2 regions of the Escherichia sp. B1147 genome follow, and region 1 is predicted to be linked to the other one. Evidence: predicted binding sites of a transcription regulator. Region 1 holds the regulator's gene; the other holds the start of a gene.
The links. Region 1 encodes Fur, which represses iron uptake genes when iron is present. Its sites were predicted from a motif close to ATAATAATGAGAACNACTATCAA; they were not measured.
Positions count from the first base shown of each region.

Region 2: a site for Fur is predicted at 1,792-1,814, ahead of gpmA (2,3-diphosphoglycerate-dependent phosphoglycerate mutase). Genes of this name have one in related genera too.

Region 1 covers NZ_LFHY01000012.1:76,620-80,039, reverse strand. The annotation lists gene chiP (chitoporin ChiP) at 1-751, shown strand, start outside; gene chiQ (ChiQ/YbfN family lipoprotein) at 801-1,133, shown strand; gene fur (ferric iron uptake transcriptional regulator) at 1,399-1,845, opposite strand; gene uof (fur leader peptide) at 1,838-1,924, opposite strand; gene fldA (flavodoxin FldA) at 2,134-2,664, opposite strand; gene ybfE (LexA regulated protein) at 2,804-3,097, opposite strand; gene ybfF (esterase) at 3,237-3,420, opposite strand, start outside.
Region 2 covers NZ_LFHY01000028.1:4,462-7,881, reverse strand. The annotation lists gene A9180_RS24490 (DUF3592 domain-containing protein) at 1-316, opposite strand, end outside; gene A9180_RS24485 (hypothetical protein) at 307-909, opposite strand; partial or broken gene A9180_RS24865 (chitooligosaccharide deacetylase) at 1,270-1,380, opposite strand; gene gpmA (2,3-diphosphoglycerate-dependent phosphoglycerate mutase) at 1,841-2,593, shown strand; gene aroG (3-deoxy-7-phosphoheptulonate synthase AroG) at 2,741-3,420, opposite strand, start outside.

The sequences.
Region 1 (3,420 bases):
TTATCTGCACTCCCTCGGCGCGAAATACAACTTCAAAAATAACTTCGTGCTGGAAGCGGCATTTGGTCAGGCTGAAGGTTATATCGATCAGTATTTTGCCAAAGCCAGCTACAAATTTGATATCGCCGGTAGCCCGTTAACCACCAGCTACCAATTCTACGGTACGCGCGACAAAGTTGACGATCGCAGCGTCAACGATCTTTACGACGGCACCGCCTGGTTGCAGGCGTTGACCTTTGGCTACCGGGCTGCTGACGTGGTGGACTTGCGCCTGGAAGGCACCTGGGTGAAAGCCGATGGGCAGCAGGGATACTTCCTGCAACGTATGACCCCAACTTACGCCTCTTCAAACGGTCGCCTGGATATCTGGTGGGATAACCGCTCTGACTTTAACGCCAACGGCGAAAAAGCGGTCTTCTTTGGTGCGATGTATGATCTGAAAAACTGGAATCTTCCCGGCTTCGCCATCGGCGCTTCTTATGTTTATGCGTGGGATGCGAAACCTGCAACCTGGCAGAGCAGTCCGGATGCGTATTATGACAAGAACCGGACTATCGAAGAGTCTGCTTACAGTCTGGATGCGGTCTACACCATTCAGGATGGTCGCGCTAAAGGCACGATGTTCAAACTGCACTTCACCGAATACGACAATCACTCCGATATCCCAAGCTGGGGCGGCGGTTACGGCAACATATTCCAGGATGAGCGTGACGTGAAATTTATGGTTATCGCTCCGTTCACCATTTTCTGATGCCAGACGCGGCAGGTTTTTTGCCTGCCGCACGTTTGAGGAATTCGCTATGAAAAAACTGATTCTCATCGCCATGATGGCATCGGGTCTGGTGGCTTGTGCGCAATCAACCGCGCCACAGGAAGATAGCCGCCTGAAAGAGGCGTACAGCGCCTGTATCAACACCGCACAAGGCTCGCCAGAAAAAATTGAAGCCTGCCAGAGTGTGTTAAATGAGCTGAAGAAAGAGAAACAGCATCAGCAGTTTGCCAACCAGGAAAGTGTACGCGTGCTGGATTATCAGGAGTGCCTACGCGCGACGCAAACTGGCAACGACCAGGCGGTGAAAGCCGATTGTGATAAGGTCTGGCAGGAAATTCGCAGTAATAACGCTACACAGTAAAGAAAAAAACGCAGACTGTAACTCTCGCTTTTCTTATTTCCTTTGTATAAAAAAGCCAACCCGCAGGTTGGCTTGAGACTTATGGTAAATGCTAAATTGCCTGATGCGCTGCGCTTATCAGGCCTACCTTTTCGTGCAATATATTGAATTTGAGAGGATTTGTAGGCTGGATAAGGCGTTCACGCCGCATCCGGCACGAACAAATCGCACTATGCCAATAATAAAAAGCCAACCCGCAGGTTGGCTTTTTCTCATTCAGGCTGACTTATTTGCCTTCGTGCGCGTGCTCATCTTCGCGGCAATCGCCTTCGGCGCAGTGACCGTAGAGATAAAGACTGTGGTTAGTCAGGCGAATGCCATGCTTCGCGGCGATTTCACGCTGACGCGCTTCGATAGATTCATCACTAAATTCAATAACCTTTCCGCAGTCGAGGCAGATCAGGTGATCGTGGTGATGTTGTTGGGTCAGTTCAAATACGGATTTACCGCCTTCAAAATTGTGGCGGGTGACGATACCGGCGTCGTCAAACTGGTTCAGTACGCGATATACCGTAGCCAGACCAATTTCTTCACCCATATCGATCAGTCGTTTGTATAAATCTTCCGCACTGACGTGATGGTTGTCCGGCTCCTGAAGAACTTCCAAGATTTTTAAACGTGGAAGCGTCACTTTCAGGCCAGCTTTCTTTAGGGCGGTATTGTTATCAGTCATGCGGAATCTGTCCTGTTACTAAGCGGTTCACTTCATTAAAAGAAGTGACAGAATTTGCTCTTGAGATAATGCGTATCATTATAGATTTGCCACGCCTAAATGAAAACCACAAGTCCCTGGCAAATATTGTTAATAAAAACGTGGCATAGCTTACATTTACGTTGGCAAGGCCACTTGAATACCGGGACATTGTACAGGCACACCGGCAAAAGTTACAAATTTGTAGCAATTATTTTGATTGGCATTATCTATTAATACGGCGTAGACATGAGTCTACACCGCAGTACATCAGGCATTGATAATTTCGTCGAGATGCAGTTCTTCAGAAATTTGTTTTACCCATTTTTCTACACGCTCGGCGGTCAGTTCTGGCTGACGGTCTTCGTCGATAGCCAGGCCGACAAAATGGTCATCATCCGCCAGACCTTTTGATGCTTCGAAATGGTAGCCCGCAGTTGGCCAGTGACCGACGATGGTCGCGCCGCGCGGTTCAATGATGTCACGAATGGTGCCTAAGGCGTCGCAGAAATATTCTGCGTAATCTTCCTGGTCGCCACAGCCAAACAGTGCAACCAGTTTACCATTGAAATCAATTTCTTCGAGAGTCGGGAAGAAGTCGTCCCAGTCACACTGTGCTTCGCCATAGTACCAGGTTGGGATGCCCAGCAGCAGAATGTCATAAGCTTCCAGATCTTCTTTGCTGCTTTTTGCAATGTCATGGACATCGGCAACGTCTTTACCAAGCTGTTTTTGAATCATTTTTGCGATATTTTCGGTATTACCGGTGTCGCTGCCGAAAAAGATGCCAGTGATAGCCATGAGTGAAATAACCTCTTGAAACTTATTGAAATGGGGGTGGCAAATTGCCCACGGATAAAGGCAATCATAGCAGAACAGGCAGTCTTGCGGAATCAGCAAACGAGCAGGACTGCACACTGTGCTACACGAAAGTGGATAATTAAACGATGCCCTGATTACGCAGCGCCGCCAGTTGCTGCATCAATATCTCTTCGATCAGTTCGCTACGGCTCATATTACGTGACTCCGCCAGCTCGTTCAGCGCCTCGACAGCTTCCGCATTCAGCTTCAGTTCGACACGCTTAAGGCCACGTACTTTGTCGCGTTTTAGCTGATTGCGTTTATTAATACGCAGCTGTTCATCGCGCGAAAGCGGATTGGTTTTCGGTCGTCCCGGTCGACGCTCGTGCGCGAACAGATCTAATGTCGTACGGTCCGTTTGTTCTTTGGCCATGATCTTGGTGACTTCGGGGGAAACAATCAGCCAGGCGCCTGCCCGGATGGATAGCCCGCCATAATACAACAGCGTGAGGAATCTCGCCAACGCCCACGCGCGGAATGCCGCGCGGACGCTGGGTTTTTAATCAGTTGCGTTAATCATTAAGATAGCGACGGATAGCCCGCAGCACAGCATCTGGTTTTTCTGCGTGTACCCAATGACCCGCGCCTGCAATAACATGCGCTCGTGCTTGCGGGAATTGCGCCAGCAAATCATCACGATACTGTTCAGTAACATACGGGGAATTGCCGCCAGGAATAAACAGAGCTGGGTGGTTC
Region 2 (3,420 bases), on a different contig from region 1:
TCGCATGATCAGGTTTGTCACTGTCATACACAATAGTCACCACTGAATGGTAAGCATAATCAGTATCACTCGTGGCCAGATATATGACATGACTATTCCCTTCTTCATCTGTATAACGAGCTTTAGCATGATAATCATGGCGTCCTGGCGGTCTATGAGAAATGCACTCACGATCAAATATAACACCTGACGTTATGACGCCATTGTTAATTAACCCATCGCTATAGTGGTATTCCTGAAAAATACCCATGACAAAAAACATCAGTGCTAAAATAAAGCATAACACCAGAAATCGAGGGTGAAATATTACCGACACAATACTTTTCTCCAGATATATGAGAGAAGTAAAGAAATATCCTTAATTAAATCGCCATCATGATATCTTTTCCCTACGGGAGAACCAATAACAAGCTGTAATATTCCGCCCCACATTAATAGAACAATAGACCATATTAATAATATTGAATTAGATTTATCAATTTTTGTTGTTTTATCATCCAGGCTAATAATACGCCATATTTGCGGATTATCACGATCATAGACAACGGTAGCATGATTAAAGTAGATATAATCCGTTCTCCTGAATGGAAGAGAAAGAGTATGCCGCTGTAGATGATGATCCAGATAGCTAACGCTGGCACAATATCCTTTATCGACTGAACCACGAGGTGTGCTGCTGGTACAGTCATCGCGATCAATAATAGTTCCCTGAACTACCATACCCCGGTGAGTTATGCCATACTCGAACTGAAAAAAGGCATATCCCCATACAATAAAAAAAATAGCTGCACCAGTAAAACAAATGGCTCGCATCATTTTCATATAACGACAAGAGAACAAACAAAAAACAATAAAAGACGGAAGTATAAGGAAGAGCAAGATAATAAAAGATACTAAAAAATCGATCATCACCGCACCATTTTAATTACCCATCACCATTAATTCACTTCTGAGTCTACTACCTGATTTGTCGCATTCTCTGCCTTATTCACGGATAGCTTACCATTTTCACCAGAGCTTCTGGTAATAAAACATGTCTCATTCAATGTAAATATGATTATTTCCTGAGCTTTATCAATAAATAAATTGATATTTAATTTATATTATTCACCTTATGAGTAAATGAATCAAAAAAAATTCACCACAAAAATAAATTAAATTCCTCTTGCAGATAAATCCATTAAAGCAGAGGGCCATAATAAATGACGGGGCGAAATCAGTTTTTTTCTGAATAAGCGCTGCACCTCCCACTATCGAGGCGCAATTTTGTTAAATATCGTGAAACGATCCCAGCCGATATCCTCTTTCGGCAATCGCCTCACGCAACGGTGCAGAAGTCAACACGTCGTGCTCAACCAATCGCTCAAAACAGTACGCGCTCTACTGCACCGTGATGAGGAATATTAATGTAATGTTCAGTTTGCTGATCGTTATTTGTACTAAATTACGTTTAGCTTACATCCTCACTGGGTAAACAGGTTATCGATAAGTGTCTCGAATTATGTTTCATTGACCTTCAAATATGATTGTTTTCACATTTCCATCATTGTTCCACCTTGCTATTGAATAAATTATTTATGTTGTGAATTAATTAATACCATATATTTTTATTACAGATGAAATTGGAATGGCATCACTTCTTAAGCAGAATGGAGAACTCTACTGGGCGACACCTGATCGTCATTTGCTCAAATTCACACCATGTTGCAATCAATTAGTTACACTTAACTTACATTGAATCTCCATTTTCGCTATTGTTATAACTAATCATTGCCGTACGTTCACAACGGCAATATAATGAGAATTATTATCATTTAATAATGATTTGAGGAGTAAGTATATGGCTGTAACTAAGCTGGTTCTGGTTCGTCATGGCGAAAGCCAGTGGAACAAAGAAAACCGTTTCACCGGTTGGTACGACGTGGATCTGTCTGAGAAAGGCGTAAGCGAAGCAAAAGCAGCAGGCAAGCTGCTGAAAGAGGAAGGTTACAGCTTTGACTTTGCTTACACCTCTGTGCTGAAACGCGCTATCCACACCCTGTGGAACGTGCTGGACGAACTGGATCAGGCATGGCTGCCCGTTGAGAAATCCTGGAAACTGAACGAACGTCACTATGGTGCGTTGCAGGGTCTGAACAAAGCGGAAACCGCTGAAAAGTATGGCGACGAGCAGGTGAAACAGTGGCGTCGTGGTTTTGCGGTGACTCCGCCGGAGCTGACTAAAGATGATGAGCGTTATCCGGGCCACGATCCGCGTTATGCAAAACTGAGCGAGAAAGAACTGCCGTTGACTGAAAGCCTGGCGCTGACCATTGACCGCGTGATCCCTTACTGGAATGAAACCATTCTGCCGCGTATGAAGAGCGGTGAGCGCGTGATTATTGCTGCCCACGGTAACTCCCTGCGTGCGCTGGTGAAATATCTCGATAACATGAGCGAAGAAGAGATTCTTGAGCTAAATATCCCGACTGGCGTGCCGCTGGTTTATGAGTTCGACGAGAACTTCAAACCGCTGAAACGCTACTATCTGGGTAATGCTGACGAGATCGCGGCGAAAGCAGCGGCCGTTGCTAACCAGGGTAAAGCGAAGTAAACGTCATTCGTTTAAAAATGAGAAAGCCGACTGCAAGTGAGTCGGCTTTTTTGTTTGTCGTTGCTAACAATGGAGCACATTGCCTGATGCGACGCTGCGCGTCTTATCATGCCTACAAACGTACAGTCATGGCGATTCGACTATAAATTACCCGCGACGCGCTTTTACTGCGTTCGCCAGTTGGCGTAACAGAGCATCGGTATCATCCCAGCCAATGCAGGCATCGGTGATGCTCTTGCCATAGGCCAGCGGTTCCCCGCTCTCGAGGCTCTGATTGCCTTCCACCAGATGACTTTCGACCATCACACCAATAATGGCTGTTTCGCCACCGGCAATCTGCTGGCAAACGTCAGCACAGACATCCATCTGTTTTTTGAACTGTTTGGACGAGTTAGCATGGCTGAAATCGATCATCACTTGAGCTGGCAGACCCGCCTTTTTCAACCCTTCTTTCACTTCAGCAACGTGCTTCGCGCTGTAGTTAGGCTCTTTACCACCGCGCAGAATGATATGGCAATCGCCGTTACCGCTGGTATTCACAATCGCCGAATGCCCCCATTTAGTTACGGACAGGAAGCAGTGCGGCGCACCGGCGGCATTAATGGCATCGATAGCCACTTTAATCGTACCGTCGGTGCCATTTTTGAAGCCGACCGGGCAAGAAAGACCAGACGCCAGTTCGCGGTGTACCTGCGATTCAGTTGTACGCGCGCCAATTGCTCCCCAGCTCATCAGGTCAGCGAGATACTGAGGGGTGATCATATCCAGGAATTCGCCAGCCGCTGGCAGGCCGCTGTCGTTAATATCGAGCAGCAATTTACGGGCAA